2 regions of the Companilactobacillus sp. HBUAS59699 genome follow, and region 1 is predicted to be linked to the other one. Evidence: riboswitches for the same ligand, from Rfam matches in the RefSeq annotation. Region 1 holds a riboswitch; the other holds the start of a gene.

Evidence for each region. Region 1 has a riboswitch for tetrahydrofolate ahead of U8519_RS08735 (folate family ECF transporter S component). Riboswitches for the same ligand answer to the same signal wherever they lie in the genome.
Region 2: it holds a riboswitch for tetrahydrofolate, as region 1 does, so the genes downstream of both, U8519_RS03895 (folate family ECF transporter S component) here and U8519_RS08735 (folate family ECF transporter S component) in region 1, are expected to answer to the same signal.

The regions. Positions count from the first base shown of each region.
Region 1 covers NZ_JAYKTV010000004.1:51,116-62,512, reverse strand. The annotation lists gene ftcD (glutamate formimidoyltransferase) at 1-738, shown strand, start outside; gene U8519_RS08770 (cyclodeaminase/cyclohydrolase family protein) at 751-1,377, shown strand; gene U8519_RS08765 (formate--tetrahydrofolate ligase) at 1,414-3,093, shown strand; gene U8519_RS08760 (HutD family protein) at 3,096-3,692, shown strand; gene U8519_RS08755 (APC family permease) at 3,739-5,142, shown strand; gene hutH (histidine ammonia-lyase) at 5,179-6,729, shown strand; gene U8519_RS08745 (YitT family protein) at 6,839-7,717, shown strand; gene U8519_RS08740 (formate/nitrite transporter family protein) at 7,735-8,499, shown strand; THF riboswitch at 8,514-8,614, shown strand; gene U8519_RS08735 (folate family ECF transporter S component) at 8,654-9,178, shown strand; gene U8519_RS08730 (bifunctional folylpolyglutamate synthase/dihydrofolate synthase) at 9,215-10,519, shown strand; gene U8519_RS08725 (hypothetical protein) at 10,701-10,853, shown strand; gene U8519_RS08720 (ACT domain-containing protein) at 10,854-11,288, opposite strand; gene U8519_RS08715 (winged helix-turn-helix transcriptional regulator) at 11,397-11,397, opposite strand, start outside.
Region 2 covers NZ_JAYKTV010000002.1:66,380-77,776, reverse strand. The annotation lists gene rplJ (50S ribosomal protein L10) at 1-10, shown strand, start outside; gene rplL (50S ribosomal protein L7/L12) at 51-419, shown strand; gene U8519_RS03960 (class I SAM-dependent methyltransferase) at 510-1,112, shown strand; gene U8519_RS03955 (nucleoside deaminase) at 1,117-1,593, shown strand; RNA gene ffs (signal recognition particle sRNA small type) at 1,637-1,719, shown strand; gene dnaX (DNA polymerase III subunit gamma/tau) at 1,846-3,573, shown strand; gene U8519_RS03940 (YbaB/EbfC family nucleoid-associated protein) at 3,625-3,933, shown strand; gene recR (recombination mediator RecR) at 3,937-4,536, shown strand; gene U8519_RS03930 (YaaL family protein) at 4,538-4,825, shown strand; gene tmk (dTMP kinase) at 5,053-5,703, shown strand; gene U8519_RS03920 (cyclic-di-AMP receptor) at 5,705-6,028, shown strand; gene U8519_RS03915 (DNA polymerase III subunit delta') at 6,032-6,985, shown strand; gene U8519_RS03910 (initiation control protein YabA) at 6,997-7,350, shown strand; gene rsmI (16S rRNA (cytidine(1402)-2'-O)-methyltransferase) at 7,364-8,236, shown strand; gene U8519_RS03900 (acyl-[acyl-carrier-protein] thioesterase) at 8,238-8,975, shown strand; THF riboswitch at 9,059-9,155, shown strand; gene U8519_RS03895 (folate family ECF transporter S component) at 9,225-9,749, shown strand; gene tsaB (tRNA (adenosine(37)-N6)-threonylcarbamoyltransferase complex dimerization subunit type 1 TsaB) at 9,848-10,570, shown strand; gene rimI (ribosomal protein S18-alanine N-acetyltransferase) at 10,539-11,090, shown strand; gene tsaD (tRNA (adenosine(37)-N6)-threonylcarbamoyltransferase complex transferase subunit TsaD) at 11,103-11,397, shown strand, end outside.

The sequences.
Region 1 (11,397 bases):
GACGAAGATGGAATTCAAGAAGTAGCATTCCAACTCGTTAAATATGCAAGTGAACATATTGATATGACTAAGCACGAAGGTGGTCATCCACGTATGGGCGCAACTGATGTAGTGCCATTTGTACCAATCAAGAACATTACCGCAGATGAATGTGTTGAAATTTCAAAGAAAGTTGCTAAACGTGTTAATGATGAATTAGATATTCCAATCTTCTTGTACGAGGATTCAGCATCTACACCAGCACGTAGAAATCTTGCCAAAGTAAGAAAAGGCCAATTTGAGGGTATGCCTGAAAAGCTCCTCCAAGATGAATGGGCACCTGATTATGGTGAGAGAAAGATTCACCCAACAGCCGGAGTTACAGCTATTGGTGCACGTATGCCGCTAGTAGCATTCAACGTAAACCTTGATACAGATGATGTAACTATTGCCAAGAAGATTGCCAAGATCGTTCGTGGTTCAAGTGGCGGTTTCAAGTATTGCAAGGGTATCGGATTAATGCTTGAAGATCGTAATATTGCTCAAGTCTCCATGAACATGGTCAATTACGAAGGAACACCATTATATCGTACATTCGAAACAATCAAATTCGAAGCTAAACGTTATGGAGTAAATATTATTGGTAGTGAAGTTATTGGATTAACACCTGCTAAAGCTCTCGTAGATGTTGCTGAATATTACTTACAAGTTGAGGACTTCGACTACAACAAACAAGTTCTAGAAAACCACTTAATTTAAGGAGAACGACCAATGAAATTAACTGACATGCAAGTACGTGAATTCATGACTGTTCTTGGTTCGGATGAACCAGCACCAGGCGGTGGCTCAGCATCTGCACTTGCCGGTTCAATGGGAATCTCGTTAACTAAGATGGTGACTGAACTTACGATTGGCAAGAAGAAATATTTAGAATTTGAAGATATTGCCAAAGAAACTCGTGAAGAAGCTGGAAAATTACAACTGGAATTGCTTGACGCTATCGATAAGGATACGGAAGCATTCAATGAAGTGTCAGCCGTGTTCTCCATGCCTAAGTCGACTGATGAAGAAAAAGCTGCACGTAGAAGTGCCATGCAACAAGCACTTCAAGGCGCTACTAAAGCACCATTTGACATTATGGAGAAATGTGTCGAAGCATTGCGAGTTACTGAATCGATTATTGGTAAGTCAAATACTAATGCAGCCAGTGACTTAGGAGTTGCTGCTTTGAATTTGAAGTCAGCACTTCAAGGCGCATGGCTGAACGTATTGATCAACTTATCAGGCATCAAAGACGAAGCATTCGTACAAGATTACAAAGAAAAAGGAACAGCCTTATTAGAAGAAGGATGTCCTTTGGCAGATAAGATCTACGAAGAAATTTTGAAAATTGTATAGCTGTTAATACTGATGAGAAGGGCGGAATTAAATATTATGGCAAGTTTATCTGATATTGAAATTGCAAACCAAGTTGAAATGGAACCAATCCAAAAAATTGCTGAATCAGTTGGTATTCCTGAAGATGATTTATCAATGTATGGAAAATACAAAGCTAAGATCGATATTAACAACATGAAAGACCTAGATGATGCTAGCCAACGTGGAAAACTTATCCTAGTTACAGCCATCACGCCAACACCTGCCGGAGAAGGTAAGACAACTGTATCAGTTGGATTAGTTGATGCATTATCAAATATTGGTAAAAAAGCAGCGATTGCTGTTCGTGAACCATCATTAGGACCGGTCTTTGGTATCAAAGGTGGAGCTGCTGGTGGTGGACATTCTCAAGTTGTTCCTATGGAAGATATTAATCTTCACTTTACAGGCGATTTCCACGCTATCGGTGCCGCAAATAACTTATTAGCTGCCTTATTAGATAATCATATTCATCAAGGAAATGCCTTGAACATTGATACTCGTAAGATTACATGGAAACGTGTGGTTGATATGAATGATCGTCAATTACGTCATATTGTGGATGGATTGCAAGGACGTGTGAACGGTGTTCCTCGTGAAGATGGTTATGATATTACAGTTGCTTCAGAAGTTATGGCTGTATTGTGCCTATCAAATAATATTACTGAACTCAAATCAAAATTACGTAAGATGATCGTTGCTTATAACATGGATGGTGATCCTGTTACAGCTGGTGACTTGAAGGCAGAAGGAGCATTGACAGCCTTATTGAAAGACGCTATCAATCCTAATATTGTCCAAACATTAGCACACACACCAGCATTCATTCACGGTGGACCATTCGCTAATATTGCCCATGGATGTAACAGTATCTTAGCTACAAAACTTGCTTTGAAGTATTCAGACTATGCAGTTACAGAAGCAGGATTTGGTGCTGACCTTGGTGCTGAGAAGTTCATCGATATCAAGTGTCGTCTAGCTGATATGCAACCAGATGCAGTTGTTCTTGTAGCAACAGTTCGTGCCTTAAAGATGCATGGTGGCGTCAAGAAGACAGACTTGAATGAAGAGAATGTTGAAGCAGTAGAAGCTGGATTACCAAATATGAAGAAGCACATTGATAACATCCAAAATGTTTATGGAATGCCAGTAGTTGTGGCTATTAACAAATTCCCTAACGATACCGATGCTGAATTAGCTGTTGTACAACAAGCATGTGAAGATATTGGTGTCAAAGTTGCCTTATCTGATGTATGGGGTAAAGGTGGAGAAGGTGCTGTTGAACTAGCTAATGCAGTAGTTGAAGCCGCTGACCAACCAAATAACTTCAGCTTTGTCTATGATTTGGAAGATTCAATTGAAGAGAAATTAAACAAGATCGTACAAAAAGTTTATGGCGGTGAAGGTGTTGAATTAACACGCGGAGCACGTAAACAACTATCAGAATTAGAAAGATTAGGATTTAATGACTATCCAATCTGTATGGCTAAGACACAATACTCATTCTCTGACGATGCTAAGAAGTTAGGTGCACCAACAGGCTTCACAGTTAAGATCAGTAACTTGAAAGTTTCTGCCGGTGCCGGATTTATCGTTGCTCAAACTGGGGCAATTATGACAATGCCAGGATTACCAAAATCACCAGCTGCAGAACGTATTGATGTTGATGAGAATGGAAATATCTCTGGACTATTCTAGAAATGAAATTACTTAAAGTAACAGAGGATGACTACCAAGTTTCAAATTGGAGTGGGGGTCAGACAAAGCAATTTTATCTATCCCCAACCAATGGACAATATCGACCAGGCAATTTTGACTATCGGATTTCTAGTGCGACAGTTGAATTAGATACGACAGAATTTACACCCTTGCCGGGTTATAACCGAATAATATTACCGCTGCAAAATCAATTAACTTTGGAGAATGGAACTAAGACGATTACTCTGGATCCATTTCAAAAATATTATTTTGCAGGAGATGACAAGATTACTAGTCATGGCAAATGTGTTGATTTTAATTTGATATATCGTTCTGATCTTGAAGGACATATAAACTTTCTAATCGATAATAAATCTTTGAAGCTTAAGGAAGATACAGAATACATTTGTTATTTCTTACATGGATGCTCAGTGATTTTTAAAGACGACGAATCAATGCAAAGTAAATTCGTTAGTAAAAATGAATCATTATATTTTAAAACAAATTCAACCTCGACAATGTTTGTGACAAGTGCGGCAGGTTCTTCAATAAATCCTATGGCCATTTTAGTTTGGACAAGTGAGAAGGAATCAAAATAAGAATTGCGCTTCAAGAACAGGTTTAACACTGAGAGGAGAATCAAACATGAAAAGTAAAAGCCAAATTCCTGAAGATTCAGATATCAAAGATATCGAGGAATTAGATAAGGTCGGCGAAGACGCAAAGTTCAGTCTTAATGGAGCCACGCTCTATGGTATCAATGCTGTTATCGGATCAGGGATCTTCCTTCTACCAAAGGACATCTACAAGGACTTGGGACCAGCTTCATTGGTCGCCATGTTACTGGATGTATTGCTGGTTCTGATGCTAGCGGTTTGTTTCGCTGAAGTTTCTGGATATTTCAACAAGAACGGTGGAGCTTTCCAATATGCTAAAACAGCATTTGGTGACTTCGTTGGATTCAACGTTGGTATCCTAGGTTGGTTCGTTACTATCGTAGCTTGGGCTGCTATGGCAGCTGGTTTTGCTAAATTATTGATTCAAACATTCCCTTCGTTAGAAGGAAAAAACACAATTATAAGTATCTTATTAGTAACGTTCTTATCAATTATCAATAGTACTGGTATTAAAACTTCAAAGGTTTTTACAATTACAATTACTATCGCTAAGATTATTCCAATTATTGCATTTACTCTTGTTACAATCTTTTTCATTAAACATGGTATCAAAGTTGGACACTTCACACCGTTCGTACAATTGAGTCCTGGAATGACGATTTCTAAGGCTGCATCTTCAACTGCGTTGACAGTGTTCTATGCATTTATCGGATTCGAAGCCTTGCCAGTTGTTGCTGGTGAGATGCGTAATCCAAAGAAAAATGTTCCTAAGGCTATTATCGGATCGATCAGTATCGTTTCATTATTCTACTTCATGATTATTGCCGGAACCATCGCAATGCTAGGAACAGGGATCTTACAAAGTAACGCTCCTGTTCAAGATGCTTTCGTAGAAATGATAGGACCTGCTGGTAAGTGGATTATTTCAATCGGTGCATTGATCTCAATTGCTGGATTGAATATGGGTGATTCACTGATGATCCCTCGTTATGGAGCTTCTATCTCTGACGAAGGATTGTTACCAAAAATTATTGCTAAACAAAATAAAAAAGGCGCTCCATTCGTTGCCATTATCGTTTCAGGTATTATTACAGTTCTATTCTTACTAAGTGGTTCATTCGAACAATTAGCTGAATTAAGTGTTGTTTTCAGATTCTTTCAATACATTCCAACTGCACTTGCCGTAATTTGGTTAAGAAAGAAAAAAATGGACAACGAACCAGTCTTCAAACTACCATTCGGACCAGTTATTCCTGTAATTTCCATTATTGTTAGTGCTTGGGTAGTTGCTGCAGCTAATCCGGTTAACCTTATTGCTGGACTTGTGGGTGTAATTGTAGCAAGTACAATGTACTTCTTGTTTATTAGAGGTAAGAAATTGGGATCTGATGGGAATTCAAATATAGATTCAGATGATGTAGATCCAGCTTAAAATTTTGAATTATAAAAATAAATGGGGGTTTTACAAATGATCAAAGAAAAGACAATCGTATTAGACGGTAACAGTTTGAAACTTGAAGATGTTGTTTCAGTAGCACGGAATAACGTCAAGGTAAGTATCGCACCTGAGTCAGAACAAGCAGTTAATGACTCACGTAAGATCATCGATAAGATTGTTGAAGACAAACGTGTTGTTTATGGTGTTAACACAGGATTTGGTTCACTTTGTAATGTAAGTATTTCTCAAGAAGACACAGCTCAATTACAAGAGAACTTGATCAGAACACATTCATCAGGTTATGGCGATCCATTCCCAGAAGATGTTGTTCGTGCCATTATGTTGATTCGTGTTAATTCACTTGTAAAAGGATTCTCAGGAATTCGCTTGAGTACAGTTAAAGCATTGATGGATATGTTAAATGCGGGAGTACATCCATTTATTCCTGAAAAAGGTTCATTAGGTGCATCAGGAGACTTAGCTCCATTAGCACATATGGTTCTGCCACTATTAGGATTAGGTAGAGCTTATTACAAAGGCGAATTACTACCTGGTAAGACAGCCATGGAAAATGCTGGTCTTGAACCAATTCGCTTGAGTGCTAAAGAAGGACTAGCCTTGATCAACGGAACTACAGTTCTAACAGCTGTTGGTGCTTTAGCAACATATGATTCAATCGAATTATTAAAACTCTCAGATATTGCTGGTGCATTATCATTAGAAGTTCATTCCGGTATTTCAAGTCCATTCGAAGAAGATCTACACACGATTCGTCCACAAAGTGGTCAATTAGCAACAGCTCGTAACATCCGTAGATTGATCGATGGTTCAGACTACACAACTGAAGCAACACAGGACCGTGTTCAAGATGCATACACATTGAGATGTATTCCTCAGATTCACGGTGCAAGTAAGGATTCAATTGCTTACGTTAAAGAAAAAGTCGAAATCGAAATCAACTCAGTTACTGATAATCCAATCGTTACTCGTGAAGGAAAAGTTATCTCAGGTGGTAACTTCCACGGTGAACCAATGGCACAACCATTTGACTTCCTAGGAATTGCTGCTTCAGAAATCGGGAATGTTTCTGAACGTCGTGTAGAGCGCTTAGTTAATACACAATTAAGCAAGATGCCTTCATTCTTAGTTAAACATCCTGGACTTAATTCAGGATTCATGATCACACAATATGCTTGTGCTTCACTTGCTTCAGAAAACAAGATCTTAGCACATCCAGCCAGTGTTGATTCAATTCCTTCATGTGAAAACCAAGAAGACTTCGTAAGTATGGGTACAACTGCTGCACGTACAGCCGCAGAAATCATTGGCAATTCAAGAAGAATCGTTGCTACTGAAATCATGGCTGCTTGCCAAGCCTTAGATATCAAGTCACGTCAATACGGACTTGGAAAAGGTACACAACCTGCATACGAAGAATTCCGTAAGTCAGTTAGTTTCATCGAAAATGATAAAGATATCGAAATTTACGACGAACTAAATAAAGCCACAGAAGTGCTTGAAAATGGTAATTTATTGAACGCTGTTGAAAAGACAGTGGACTTAGATATTCAATTTAAATAATTAGCATATGAGCAAGTAAAAAAGTGTTGAATGACTTAGACCGCTGCGAACCTTTTTACTTGCTCTTTGTGGTATCAAAAGTTATTTAGAAGGGATGCAAATTTAAAACATGTTGAATGATAAGCGAGAAAAGTTTTGGCAAGATGTAGTTACCAAACTGACGATTGCTATGATATACGCTGTCTTATATTCCATGGCTTTGAATTTCTTCTGGCAGCCAGGACATATTTATTCTGGCGGATTAACTGGTATAGCTCAGATATTATCAACACTTGCTGAAAGAGCCGATAACATCAACATACCTATCTCAGTTATTTATTACCTGCTTAATGTTCCGATGTTCATTCTGGCATGGTTCAAGATCAATCGTAAGTTTGTTGTGTTTACTATCATTGCAGTTACATTTGCTTCATTTGCCATTCAAATAATGCCTAATATGACGTTGATCGAAGATCCAATAATTTGTGCAGTTTTCGGTGGATTGATCAATGGATATTCAATGGGATTAGCTCTTAAACACGGTATTTCTACTGGTGGGATGGACGCATTGATCATTACCTTGCGTCAGGCAACTGGTATTAGTGTTGGAGCGATTTCCATGGCTTTTAATGGTGTGATTGTTTTAACTGCCGGCTATTTGTTCGGCTGGCCATATGCCTTTTACAGTTTGGTTTCGATCTTTGTCAGTGGAAAGGTTACTGATCTGGTCTACGTCAAGCATCAAAAGGTCCAAGTGATGATCATTACACGTCGTCCAGATGTTGTAATACCGGCACTGCAAAAGAAATTAAAGCGTGGTATAACTGCTATACCGCAGGCTTATGGTGCATATGATTTTAATACTCAATCAGTTTTGATCACGGTTATCACCGTCTATGAGATGGAAATCTTAGCTGCGATCATGAAAGAAGTAGATCCAAAGGCGTTCGTTAGTGTTTCGCAAGATATTAAGATCTTGGGGACGTTTGAGGAATTGGATATAGTTTGAAAATAGGGGATGAGAAAGTGTACAGTCCTGAAGAAATTGTGGAATTAAGTATTACCAAAGGAACAGCCAAGATTCAAAAGCCGCTTCTGGCAAAACTTATTCTAGGATTCATCGGAGGTGCCATGATTTCCTTAGGATATTTAGCCTACATCAGAGTTTCAGCATCGATTCCATCTGATTTGGCTAGTATTGCCGCCTTAGTTGGCGCATCCGTCTTTCCCATTGGTTTGATCGTTATCTTATTAGCTGGTGGCGAGTTAGTGACTGGTAATATGATGGCGGTCAGTTTGGCAGCATATGCTAAACAAGTTTATTGGTGGGATTTTGTTAAAAATTTGATTATTATTACATTCGCCAATTTTATCGGTGCCGTTTTTGTAGCTTACTTCTTTGGGTATATTGTGGGATTGACTCATGTTGGAATTTTCCGTGATGATTTGATCCATATTGCTCAAAGCAAAGTAGCATCACCCTTCATAGCCAGTTTTGTCTCGGGCATCGGTTGTAATTGGTTTGTCGGTTTAGCATTGTGGCTCTCATACGGAGCTAAAGATGCTGCCGGTAAGATAATCGGTATCTGGTTTCCAATTATGATATTTGTTGCCATTGGATTCCAACATAGTATTGCCAACTGTTTTGTGATTCCTGCAGCCATCTTCGAAGGTGCAGTTACTTGGGGAGATTTCTTGAATAACTTGATACCAGTTTATTTAGGAAATATTGTTGGTGGTTCTATCTTTGTTTCAGGATTTTATTACTTTAGTTATAAGTTTCAACATTAAAAAATATCAAATAGGACAGAGTAGTTGGTAGAGCGTTAAGTGTCGGAGAGACGGAATGTGCTTTCCGAACGAAAAATGACGATCCATTTGCGGTTTTGCCAACGCATTCGCTGCATAAAGATTTATGTGGCAGCTCTAAAAGGAGATGCTAGGAATGGATAAAAGAAGCAACGCACAATTTATAGCAACAATGGGATTATTAATTGCATTAATGATAGTATTGTCACAAGTTTTTGGTTTTGAAACACAATTGTTAAAAATAACTTTTGATTTTATACCGCAAGTTGTTATGGCTAGTTTATTCGGACCACTTTGGACGGGGATCGGATCAGTCATTGCGGATTTGATTGGTAGTACAGTTCTTGGTAAAGGTGCATTCTTTATCGGTTTTACCCTCAATTCATTTATTACGGGTGTCTTGTATGGATATTTCTTCTATAAGAAACCAATAAGTTGGAAGAATGCCTTTTTATGCGTATTGTTGAATACTTTGATTATTAGTTTGTTCTTAACACCATTATGGTTATCAATTATGTACAAGATTCCGTTCACAGATGGTAGATTGTGGATGATTCGCATCGTCAAAGCATCAATAATGTTGCCACTTCAAACTGTTATGATCGTATTCTTTGGCAATGTTATTCCATTTAAGTCACTATCTAAGAGATTTGCTGCATAAAGGTAATCATCGCATCAGTATAAAGGGGTGTTAATTATGATCAGAACAGGTGAAGAAGCCGTAGCTTGGATTCATACGAGAAGAAAATTTGGATCAAGACCAGGGTTAGATAGGATCAATGCCTTGTTAAAGATGTTGGACAATCCAGAAGATGAGGTTAAGAGTATTCACATTGCTGGAACGAATGGGAAGGGATCAACTGTCATGTATCTTCGATGTCTATTGGAAGAACTCGATTTGACAGTTGGAACATTTACCTCACCGTATATCGAAACTTTCTATGAACGTATTTCAGTAAATGGACAACCAATTCCGGAGGATGATTTCGTTGAATTAGTAAATGTGTTTATGCCATTGATTGAACGATTAGATGAAGATGAACACTTACAAGGTATAACTGAATTTGAAATTCTAACTGGGATGGCATTTTATTACTTCAAAGATCGAGTCGATATTGCCATTATTGAAGCTGGAATCGGTGGATTGATGGATAGTACCAACGTTGTCCATCCGATGCTTACAGCAATTACAACTGTTGGCTTGGATCATGTTGATATTTTAGGTGATACGCTAGCAAAGATTGCTCAACAAAAAGCTGGTATTATCAAATATCATGTTCCTATCGTGGCTGGGGATATTCCGGATGAAGCTTTATCGGTGATCGATCATCAAGCTACTGAAACCCACGCTCCTTTTTATGGTGAGAATAGAGATTTCTTAGTTGATTATATTGGATTTGATAAGAACCGTAATGAGAGGTTTAATTTTAGAAATCACCAATTTGATCTCAAAGATCTACGGATTCCACTCAAGGGTAAACATCAGACTGAGAATGCTGGTGTGGCCCTGGAATTATTCTCCTTATATTGTCAGCATGAAAGTATTCGTGTCAATGAGAGTCACATTCGTTCAGGATTAAAAAAGGTTCGTTGGCCTGCTCGGATGGAAACGGTCAGTGAAGATCCAATGATCATTATGGACGGTGCCCATAACCCGCATGCAATGCGTCGTTTAACTGACAATATGGTTAATGAATTTGGTGATAAGCATATTAACGTGTTGTTCTCTGCCATTACAACCAAAAACATCGATGAAATGTTGAATATGCTGGAACAAGTGCCAAATATTGAGATCACGATAACTACTTTTGATTTTCCTAGTTCATTAAATTTGGAAGATTATGCCGGATTGAAGAATATCAATGAGATAACGTTGGTAGACGACTGGCACGATGGGCTTGATGATATTAAGTCTAAAATGGGATCAGATGATGTATTGTTTGTTACTGGTTCGTTGTATTTTATTTCTCAAGTTAGAGATGAGATGAAGAAGGTTCATTAGTCGCTGTTGAATATAAGTGACCATAAAAAAACGAGTTCTTGTTTAGAAATCACAGGTTGGATTTCTTACAAGAGCTCGTTTTTTGTTTGCGCATTAAATAGGCATATGTTATTCATTATTTCGTCACATTTTTTCGTTACATTAGTATTAATAATTAATCTAATTAAACGGAGGACAGTGCATGAATTTTTTAACGATTCCTCTGACATTTGTCATTGGGTTGTCATTTTTGTTGTCAGCTAGTCACATCAAAAGTAAGTACATTTCAAAATTCTTCTATTGTATTGGTACCTTTGGCGTGATCATTGCAATGTATATTGCTTGGCCTAAATAGTTACTCGACAGATATCAATTGAACATTACTGATAAAATCAAATTCACGTAATTTATCCATTAAATCGTCAAGCGTGCCGGTTAGATGGCTAATATCTAAGGAAATGACAACGCTGGCAATATTGTGGATCGGAATGTTTTGGTTGATCGTCAAGATACTAGCGTTAGTCTCTGAAATAATTCCTAGTACTTTGGATAGGATACCTTGTTCGTGATTTAACATCATTGAAATCAAGGCTTTACGATCACTCATATCTTCATCTGGAAGATAGACTAGGTCCTTATATTTGTAGTAAGTGCCACGACTGATACCGACCATCTTAACAGCTTCACTAACGTTGTTTGATTTGCCAGTCTCTAACAAGTCACGGGCTTTGATAACTTTATCAAATGATTCTGGGAGAATAGAACTATCAACTATATAATATTTTTCCACGATAAATCCCCTCGCAATTAATTGTATAAACTCTTTTAAAAGTATATCACGATTAATAAACTAATGTTCAATCAAAAAGAACAGTTCGTTATGAACTGTTCTTTTTAGT
Region 2 (11,397 bases), on a different contig from region 1:
AGCTGCTTAATTTTTAAATAAAAAACAAACATAATTTGGAGGACATTAAAATGGCTTTAGATACACAAAAGATTATCGATGATTTAAAAGATGCTTCAATTCTAGAACTTAACGACCTTGTTAAGGCTATCGAAGAAGAATTTGACGTTACAGCTGCTGCTCCAGTTGCTGCAGGTGCTGCTGCTGGTGGCGACGCTGCTGCTGAAAAGGACTCATTTGACATTGAACTTACAGAAGCAGGTCAAGAAAAGGTTAAGGTTATCAAGGAAGTTCGTGGTATCACAGGACTTGGCTTGAAGGACTCAAAGGACCTTGTTGATGGTGCTCCTAAGGTTATCAAGGAAGGCGTTGCTAAGGCTGACGCTGACGACATGAAGTCAAAACTAGAAGCTGTTGGTGCAACAGTTACATTGAAGTAATAACCTTTTATAAGTTTATTATGATAAAATTAATCCTCGTAAGAGGATTTTTTTTTACCCTCATTTTTGCTTTTTAGAAAGGAAACAAATATGGCCAACCAATATTTTGAGAATTCAGATAATCTAGAACACGAGATCAAAGAGTTCAATTTTACTTTGAGAAATAATAATCTAACTTTTACTTCAGATGCAGGCGTATTCTCACGTCAAACGGTGGACTTTGGTTCGCGTGTTTTGATAGATGCAATTAATTTTGATGAAGTTCCAAGTGGTAATATTTTGGACGTTGGCTGTGGCTACGGTCCAATTGGACTATCTCTTGCCAAAGAACAAACATCACGAACAGTCGATATGACTGATGTTAATTTACGAGCTATGGATTTAGCCAAGAAGAATGCTGAAACTAACCGAATCAATAACGTTAATATTTTCGAATCCAATGTGTACGAAAAGATAGACAACAAATATGCTTTAGTAGTTTCAAATCCACCGATCCGAGCGGGTAAGAATGTTGTATCAGGTATTATCAGTGGCGCTAAGGAACACTTAGTCGAAAATGGAGAACTTTGGGTCGTTATTAAAAAGAAACAAGGTGCTCCTTCAGCTAAGAAATTAATGGATGCAACATATGGTAATGTTGAAATCGTTACTCGTGAAAAAGGATATTATATTTTAAGAAGTAAGCTGGTTTAGTTAGATGATTTTTTCAGAAGAACAAATTAATCATTATATGGATCAAGCGATTGATGAAGCTTTGAAGGCTCAAGAACGTGCTGAAGTTCCTATTGGTTGTGTAATTGTTGACAATCAAACTGGCAAAATAATCGGTCGTGGATCGAATGAACGTGAAGAAACCCAAGATGCCATTAAGCATGCGGAGATCATTGCGATTGAGGAGGCGTGTGCTTCAATTGGAAGCTGGCGCTTGGAACATACGAGTTTGTTTGTAACGCTTGAACCTTGTCCAATGTGTGCAGGGGCAATTATTAACAGTCGCATCGAAGAGGTTATTTTTGGTGCCAGTGATCCCAAAGCTGGTTCAGCTGGATCGATCGTTAATTTACTGACTGATACTCGATACAATCATCAGCCGGATGTCTTGGCTAATGTCAAGGAACAAGAGACCGGCGACTTGTTGCGGAATTTCTTTAGAGAAATCCGCCGTAAAAAGTAGCATTAATTATTGATTTATAGTATTATAGTTAGTGCCGAAAGGCCTTAGGGCAATGGTGCTCTTGTGAATCGTGTCAGGTTCGGAAGAAAGCAGCACTAAGTGAGTTGTGCCATGTGCCTTTTGTTATGTATATTAGCCTCCTAATCTTAATTGATTAGGAGTTTTTTTATTTTTAGATGTGTAATCAATTTCGTAAGTCTGTGTGATATTTTGTGGTAAAATTTAAGTAATGTGTTAAAGCAAGGAGGAAATATGGCATATCAAGCACTATATCGAGTTTGGCGTCCCCAAACTTTTTCAGATGTAATTGGTCAAGGTGTAATCACGCAAACCTTACGTAATGCTGTGGCAAGTAACATGACCAGTCATGCCTATTTATTCAGTGGTCCACGTGGTACTGGTAAAACTTCTTGTGCCAAGATATTAGCGAAGGCAGTTAACTGCCTGAATCCACATGATGGTGAGCCTTGTAATGAATGTGAAATCTGTAAGGCTGCGAATGAGAATCGTTTGAATGATGTGATTGAGATCGATGCCGCCTCCAATAACGGTGTTGAGGAGATCCGTGATATTCGTGATAAGGTCAAATATGCACCTACTGAAGCTAAGTTCAAAGTTTATATTATCGATGAGGTTCATATGCTTTCACAAGGTGCTTTTAATGCTTTACTGAAGACTCTGGAAGAACCACCTGAGAATGTTATGTTTATTCTCGCAACTACGGAGCCACAGAAGATTCCAGCAACAATTATTTCAAGAACTCAGAGTTTTACTTTTAGAAGAATTTCTCGTCAAGATATTCTTGATCGAATGGTTTACATCTTAAATGATAAGAACATCGAGTATGACGAAGAAGCTTTGAATATTATTGCTGCTTCTGCAGAAGGTGGAATGCGTGATGCCTTGAGTATTTTGGATCAAGCATTGTCATATGGTGATGATACCTTGACGTTGAAGAATGCTCAAGAAGTCACAGGAGCACTGAGTAACGAACAGATCGTATCGTATATGACGGCCATTGCTGACAATCGTCCTGCAGATGCCTTGACTAGTTTGTATCAGATTTTGGCTAGTGGTCGTTCAGCAGTCCGATTCACTGAAATGATAATTCGAGTTTGTCGTAATTTGATCTTGTACAATTCCAATTCTGACCTATCTCAACAGATGGATAAGTCAGTCATGACGGATGAATTATTGGCAATTGCCGATAAGTTCGATAATACTAGATTGTTTTATATTGTCGATCAAGTCAGTGCAACTCAGAAGAACCTGAAGAATTCCAATCAGACTGATGTTTATATGGAGATTTTAACTGTTAAGATCAGTGAACCTAAGGTTGAACAACAAATGATCACTACTGCTCAACCTCAAACAAACAATGAAGAGTCGGTGGATAATCATCGAGTAGATCAACTTGGTGATGAAATTGCTAATTTGAAACAAGAAGTAAAACAATTATCGAATCAGGCACCAGTACAAAATAATAATCAAAGATCGAATAATAAGCCTAAACGAAGCAGTAAAAAAGGAACTCATCTAAATAAAACGGCTATCTATCAAGTCCTAGAACATGCTACAAAAGCTGATCTGAATACGGCTAAGGATATTTGGCCGGATCTAATGAGTATGCTGTCGATCACTCAGAGATCGATCATGAGTATTTCTGAACCGGTGGCAGCTTCTAATGACGGAATCGTCGTTGCCTTTGATTATGAAATGTGGTTTGAAACAGCTCAAGATGGTTTCTTAGATGAATTGACTAATAATGTGGGCAAGTTGTTGAAGAAGGATTGCCAAGTTGTATTGGTACCAAAAGCCCAATGGCCAATAGTTCGAAAAGAATATATTGATAATAATATTGATTCTAACAAGAGTAACAATGTAGAATCTAAGTCAGAACAAAAAAAGACTGATCCCACAGTTGATGAAGCCTTGAAATTATTCGGTGACGATGGTGTGGTTGAAGTTAAAGATGATTAATAAAATAACTAATTAAAAGGAGAATTACTTATGAGTAAAGGAATGCCAAATATGGGTGGAATGGGTGGTAACATGGCCAATATCATGCGCCAAGCCCAAAAGATGCAAAAAGAAGTTGCAGCTGCTCAAGAACAATTAAGCCAAACAGATTATGAAGGACATTCAGTTGACGATTTTGCTATCGTTAAAATGAATGGTGACAAGAAAATCTTAGATATTAAAATCGATGAAAAGATTATTGATCCTGACGATCCTGATACATTGCAAGATATGCTTATCGATGCTTTGAATGATGGTATGGCCAAGGTCGACAAAGATAAAGATGCCAAGTTAGGTAAATACACAAACGGGTTGATGTAATCAATGAGATATCCAGAGCCAATTTCAAAATTAATTGATAGTTATATGATGTTGCCAGGAATTGGTCGCAAAACAGCGACAAGAATGGCGTTCTTTACATTAGGCATGGATAAGAGTCAGGTACAAGAATTTGCCGACAATCTTATGTCTGCTAAGAATGATTTAAAATTTTGTAAGATCTGTGGAAATATTACTACAGACGATATCTGTTCAATTTGTCGTGACAAGAATCGTGACCAATCAACAATCTTGGTTGTTGAGCAGCCAAAAGATATAATGTCATTGGATGATATGAATAGTTATAATGGTTTGTATCATGTCTTGGGGGGAGTTCTATCACCAGTTGATGGCGTAGGTCCTGAAGACTTGAACATCAAGCTATTGCTTAATCGTTTACGTGAAAATAGTAAAGTGCAGGAATTGATTATTGCTACAAACGCAACTCCAGAAGGAGAAGCAACAGCGCAATACTTAGCCAAACTGGTAAAACCGGCAGGTATAAAAGTAACTAGACTAGCTCATGGATTAGCCGTTGGATCAGACATTGAGTATGCCGATGAAATGACTTTGAAAAGTGCTGTTCTAGGTCGCAGGGAGATCTAACATGTTTGGTAGAAAAAAAGATAGTGTTGAAAAAATCGAAAATGATCGATTGATGGATAGTATTCATAGAATTCAACAACAGATCAGTAATTCGCAGCATATAATGAATAATTCACTAGAAGTTTCAGACGAGGCCAGATTACAATTAAGAATCGATCGTGCCAAGTATCAGTTCTTGTATTTAGAAGCCAGACGCCGCAAAGCACAGGCCAAACATACAACTGATATTATTTTTGGCGATGAAGATACATTTTTGAAACAACCTAGCCGAGCTGAGAAACATTGGTAGAGAGTGGAGAGGTGACGGGCAGACCATGAGCATTACCTAGGCTAAACAATGATGCGGTTTTGGCATCCTTGTTTAGGCGTAGTAAGCGCAGTGGTTGGTCACCTCGCAACTCGTTTTAGAACCCACAAAGTCGCTATCTACAAGTAGATAACGGCTTTTTCAATAGCTTGTTTACCAAAACAATATCAAGTAAAATAGAACCAATGTATTAAAAGGGAGAGTACTAGATGTCAGGTATATTTATATCATTCGAAGGTCCAGATGGAGCCGGTAAGACTACGGCCTTGAACGCACTGATTCCAATGTTGAAAGAACGTACAAGTAAGGAATTAGTTGAATCACGTGAACCTGGTGGCAGTGAAATAGCCGAACAGATCAGAAAAATCATATTGGCTGTTCACGATGAAAAAATGGATGATAGAACAGAAGCTTTATTATATGCAGCAGCTCGCAGACAGCATGTGGTCGATGTCATCAGGCCAGCTTTAGCTGCTGACAAGGTTTTGTTAAGTGATCGCTTTGTTGATAGCTCCATCGCTTACCAAGGTGGAGGCCGCAAGATAGGTACCAAAGAAGTGGCTGAAATCAATGATTTTGCAATTGAAGGTACTTTACCAGATTTGACAATTTATTTTGATATTTCACCAGAAGTTGGTCTATCTAGGATTCGTAAGGATCATGAAGGCGAAATGGATCGCTTAGAGCAAGAAGCTTTGAGCTTTCACAAGCGAGTTCACGACTCTTATCTTGACTTAGTAGCAGCTAATCCTGATAGAATAAAGAGTATCAATGCAGAACAGAAACCGGAAAAAGTTGTTTCCGATACATTAGAAGTAATTATTACGAGATTTCCAAACGTATTCGATGGAGGTAAATAAAATGAAAGTAATTTTAGCAATTGTTCAAGATAAAGATAGTCAACAATTACAGACACACTTAGTAAAGAGTGACTTCAGAGCAACACGTCTTCCTTCAACCGGTGGATTTTTGAAGTCCGGTAACTCAACTTTTATTATTGGTGTCGAAGATGATAAAGTTGATGCAGCGTTGGAAGTAATCAAGAAGACTTGTCATACTAGAACACAATATGTCACTTCAACATTTGCATTGCCAGAAGCCACAGGGATCAATGATCCAATCGAAGTCCAAGTCGGAGGAGCTACTTGTTTTATCCTACCTGTGGATAAATTTGTAAGATTTTAAACAATGGGAAACTTACTAAGCGAGCAGCCACGAGTACTGCATGAATTTCAGAAGATTATTCAGTCTAATATGTTGTCCCATGCTTATTTGATCGACAGTGCTTCATCGAAGATAAGGCAGCAGGTAGCGATTTGGTTAGCACAGAGTCAGTTCTGCGATAATTTGCAAGATGGGATGCCGGATCAAACTTGTCAAAAATGTCAGACGATAGCACTTGGGGATAATCCGGATGTTTTGGAAGTCAAAACAGATAAGCAAAGTATCGGTGTCGATGATATTAAATACTTCAAAAAAGAAGCTAATATGACAGCTACTCAAGGTAACCGTCGTATCTTGATCATCGATGAAGCTGAAAAAATGACTAACGCTGCCAGTAATAACTTGTTGAAGACTATCGAAGAACCTGAAGGCAATCTGATGATGATTTTGTTAGCAGATTCTGCTAAGCAAATGTTACAGACGATTCGTTCACGTGTTCAAATATTTCATCTATCTAACAGTAGTAATGAAGAAGAGATCGATAGTTTAGTTAAACTCGGATATAAAACTGAACAAGCACAGACAGCGTTAAAAATTTCTGATATCAAATTCTTACAGGCAACAACTGGTGAAAATTATCAACAACTGGCTGCTGCTTTGAACGTCTGGATGAAAGAATGCAATCAGAAAAAAATAAATAGTTTTATAGACGTACAGACTGATATAATGCCATTGGTGGAGAATAAGAGCCACCAGCATTTGGTTTTCGATATGATGAATCAGATGTTTAGTGATATATTATCAATTAGGTACAATTTAAATAAATCACTTCTTATTAAAGAAGATGTTCTTTCAAATAAAAGTATTCAACAGATCGTTAGTTTTTCGGATGAATTATTTAAGGCTGAAGAAATGTGGAAGAGTAACGTCGCATTTCAAGCAATTTTAGAGGATTTGTCATTAAAATTTGTGGGTTAGTAGGTGAGACAATGGCAGAAAAGGATTTGTATGACGAGTTTGCATCTATCTCTAATCAATTAGGTAGCTTGAGTAACCAAATTGATGCGCTCAAGGAACAACTATCGAAAGATTTGGAAGAAAAAGAAGAACTCAAGATGGAGAATCACAATCTTCGCAAACAATTGGAAAAACTTGGATATGAAGACAAGAGTTTTAACGAAAGTGAATTGCCTACTTCACGTTTGAACTTAGAGAAGTTGTACCACAAGGGTTTCCACGTGTGCCAACAATTTTATGGTTCTCATCGCAAAGAGAATGAAGAGTGTGTTTTCTGTCTCGGAGTAATTTACGGGCATCACAGTAAGCCGAATAAAAATAAGTAAGGGAGCATTTTGAATGAATGAACAAAGGAGTTTTGTTAATAATTCGAAGGGCTGCCTTTTTTTAGTGCCAACACCGATTGGCAACTTAGATGACATGACCTTTCGAGCCGTCAAAATTTTGCAAGACGCAGATTTGATCGCGGCAGAGGATACTAGAAATACGAAGAACCTATTGAATCATTTTGAGATCACGACAGACTTGATCAGTTTTCATGAACACAATACAGCACAACGAATCCCTGAGTTGATCGAAAAAATGAATTCAGGAATCAATATTGCTCAAGTGAGTGATGCTGGAACACCGTCGATCAGTGACCCTGGTAAGGAATTAGTTAAGGCCGCGATCGAAGCTGATATTGCCGTAGTTCCACTACCCGGTGCCAGTGCTTCAACCACCGCGCTCATTGCTTCTGGAATTGAACCACAACCGTTTTATTTCTATGGTTTCTTACCGCGTAAAGGTAAGGAACGCACGGAAGCACTTGAGGACTTATCACAACGGATCGAGACTTCGATTATTTATGAATCACCATATCGAGTTGTTAAGACAGTCGAAGATCTGAAGCGATTCTTTGGTGGAGACCGTCGAATAACTCTTGCCCGTGAGCTAACTAAGATTCACGAAGCATTCTTACGTGGGACTATCGATCAAGTGATCGAATATTATCAAGAACATGACCCCAAAGGTGAGTACGTTTTGATTTTATCAGGGAAGACGGTCGAAGAAGTTGAAGATATGTCTGACTCAGAGATCATCAATTCGATTGATTTATTGATTCAATCAGGCGAGAAGCCTAACAAAGCTATTAAAGAAGTGGCCAGTCAAAATGACCTCCGTAAACAGATCGTTTACAATTTATACCATGGAATTGGGAAGGAAGAATAAAGTGACAGAACAAATCTATTCACAGGAAATAGAATTTCCATTTTATTTCGCTAATTTAACGGGTGACATGCGTCTATCATCATTAGTCGATGCAATGTTATTGATCTCAGAGAAGCAATTACACGAGTCAGATTCTGATAGTTCAGAGATGGTCCAACGAGGATTAGGTTGGGTCGTCGTTCAATATCATATGGATATTAAAAAGATGCCCACTCTGGGTCAAAAACTAAAAGTAAGTACTCGTGCAACGAGTTATAACAAGTACTTCTTCTATCGTGATTTTTGGATCGATGACTTAGACGGCAACCGCATGGTCGATCTTTCCAGTGCCTTTGTTATTATTGATGTTAAAGCACGTAAGATGGTTAGTGCAGCTGATCAATTGACAGATTTCTTTGGAGCTGAAGAAATTACTAAGATCAAACGCTTTGCCCGCTTGCGTGAGCCAGAAGACTATGACATCAAGAAGAGTCAACATATTGGCTATTACAATATTGACGTTAATCGCCATGTGAATAATTCTTATTATTTTGATTGGATGGTTGATTCATTAGGAATCGACTTCGTGGAAAAGCATCGTGCTAAGAGTATGGATATTAAGTATGACAAGGAATTGAATATCCACAGTGAACCAGAAGTTTTCGCCAAGATCGATGAAGAGAACTTAACCACAACTCATTGGATCAAGAGTGATGGTGAATTGAACGCCGTTGCTAAGATAACTTGGGAAGAAAAATAATTATATCAAGTTATGAAAAAGGTTGTAAGCATAATCCTTAGGTCGAATTATTAACTTATGGTAATATGTTCAAGTAAAATATTTTTGGGGTAGGATTCAAAGCGTAAAGTGCCGGCGGAACGGAATGTGAACACCGGACGAAGAGCTATTGCTTGCGATTTTGTTTCCGCATTCGCCACTTTATATAGTTAGTTAATTCGTTAGCCTCTAGTTATATGTTGTGGCAGCTCCTACGAGGAGATGTCGTGAATGAATACGAAAAGTCGTGTTATCAATGTCCACGAAATGACGTGGATGGCTTTATTAATTGCAATGGAGATGGTTTTGAGCAAACTGTCGATCGGTAGCAATACCTTGAAGGTTGGCTTCAGCTTCATAGCAATAGGACTAATGGGATATTATTTTGGACCTTATAAGGCAGCAATCGCTAATGTGGTCGCTGATATTATTAGTAACGTAATAATGCCAGCACCGGGAGGTTTCTTCTGGGGCTTCACATTTTCAGCGTTAGTAGCTGGTCTGATCTATGGTTTTGTACTTTACAACCACAAGGTAACGATCTGGAGAACCTTCGTGGCTGTCTTGTTGATTACGGTGATCGTTAACACAGGATTGAACACGTTGTGGATTCAAATGATGACGAACTTGCCATATTGGACATTGTTAGTTCCAAGAATTCTCAAGGAATTATTTAGTTTAGTTTATCAAACAGGATTGTTATACTTGGTTCTTAAATGGATCAGCAATTCTAGATTTAATAGAATCGGCCGTTGATGGTCGATTTTTTTATTTCCAGAATGGATCCATGGTATAGTTCATTTTCGTTATATAATTATGTGGTAGAATATTCCTATTAAGATTGAGGGGATCATATGAAAATTTTAGCTTTTGATACATCAAATAAGCCATTAAGTGTTGCAGTTGTTGAGGATGGTAAGGTTCTCGCACACGTTGAATCTACTGAAAAGAAAACACATAGTATTACATTATTACCCGATATTCAAAAATCACTCGCAGATGCTGATTTATCAGTAAACGATATCGATCGAATTGCGGTTGCTGACGGTCCGGGATCTTACACTGGAGTAAGAATTGCAGTAACAGTTGCTAAGACATTAGCCTTTACTTTGAATAAACCCCTGGTAGGAATCTCTAGTTTACAATTACTAGCAGCTGACGGTAAGGAAGACAAACTCTGTGTTCCTTTGATGGATGCTAGAAACGATAATGCTTATGCAGGTGTGTATTTGAATAAACAAGGAGAGATCGTTAATATCGTTGAAGATCAACACATTACGATGAACAAATTGTTAGATTTATTACAGAACTATGATGAAGATAAGCTAGAATTCATTAATGCCACTCAAAGATTGACCGATTTGATAAGAGAGAAATATCCGACTGCCGATATCATGTCTGATGAAGATAGTTTGCCAGATGCAACTAAGTTGGCGAAGTTAGCAGAACATGCTGAAACCGTAAAAGATATTGATAGCTTTGTACCAACATACTTGCGCCTAACACAGGCTGAACATGATTGGTATGAAAAAGGTCACAAGGACGATGGCAATATTTCCTATGTTGAGGAAGTTTAAAGAAACACTTTGGCCAACAGGACATGTAGATAAGTATCCCTTTGAGCAACAGTCGGTTAGTATTGATGGTAGAAATTTCATACTGCGTAAATCGAATTCAAGTGATACTGGTGACTTTATGAATATTCAAGAAAAAGTTTATTCACAGCCAGTACCGTGGCCAGTTGATATCGTTGATATGGAATTGAGAAATAAAAATGCTTTGTATTTGTCACTAGTGGAAGATGCCACTTGTGTGGCATTTATTGGAGTGTCCTTGAAAAACAAAAACGAAGCTCATATTACTAACATTGCTGTAATGCCGGGATTACAACATCTAGGTATTGGACATTTGTTTTTAAATCAAGTATTTGATTATTGTCGTAAATATGAGTTCTCGTCCCTTTCACTTGAAGCAGATATTGAGAATGATTCTGCAATTAGTCTTTATCGAGCATTTGGGTTTAAAACTAGAACTATTCATGAGAAGTATTACTTTAGAAATCACCATGATGCTTTGGAGATGGTGGTGGATCTGTAGGTGGAAGAAATTTTGAAAAAAGATACATTGATATTATCGTTCGAGAGCAGTTGTGATGAGACCAGCGTAGCTGTTATTAAGAATGGTAAGGAAATATTATCAAATATAATTGCAACACAAATCAAGAGTCATCAACGATTCGGTGGAGTCGTTCCAGAAGTAGCCAGTCGTCATCACGTTGAGGAGATCACTCATTGTATCGATTTAGCAATGAGTGAAGCTGAAGTAACTTATGATGATATCGATGCAGTAGCTGTTACTTATGGACCAGGATTAGTTGGTTCATTACTGATTGGAATCATGGCCG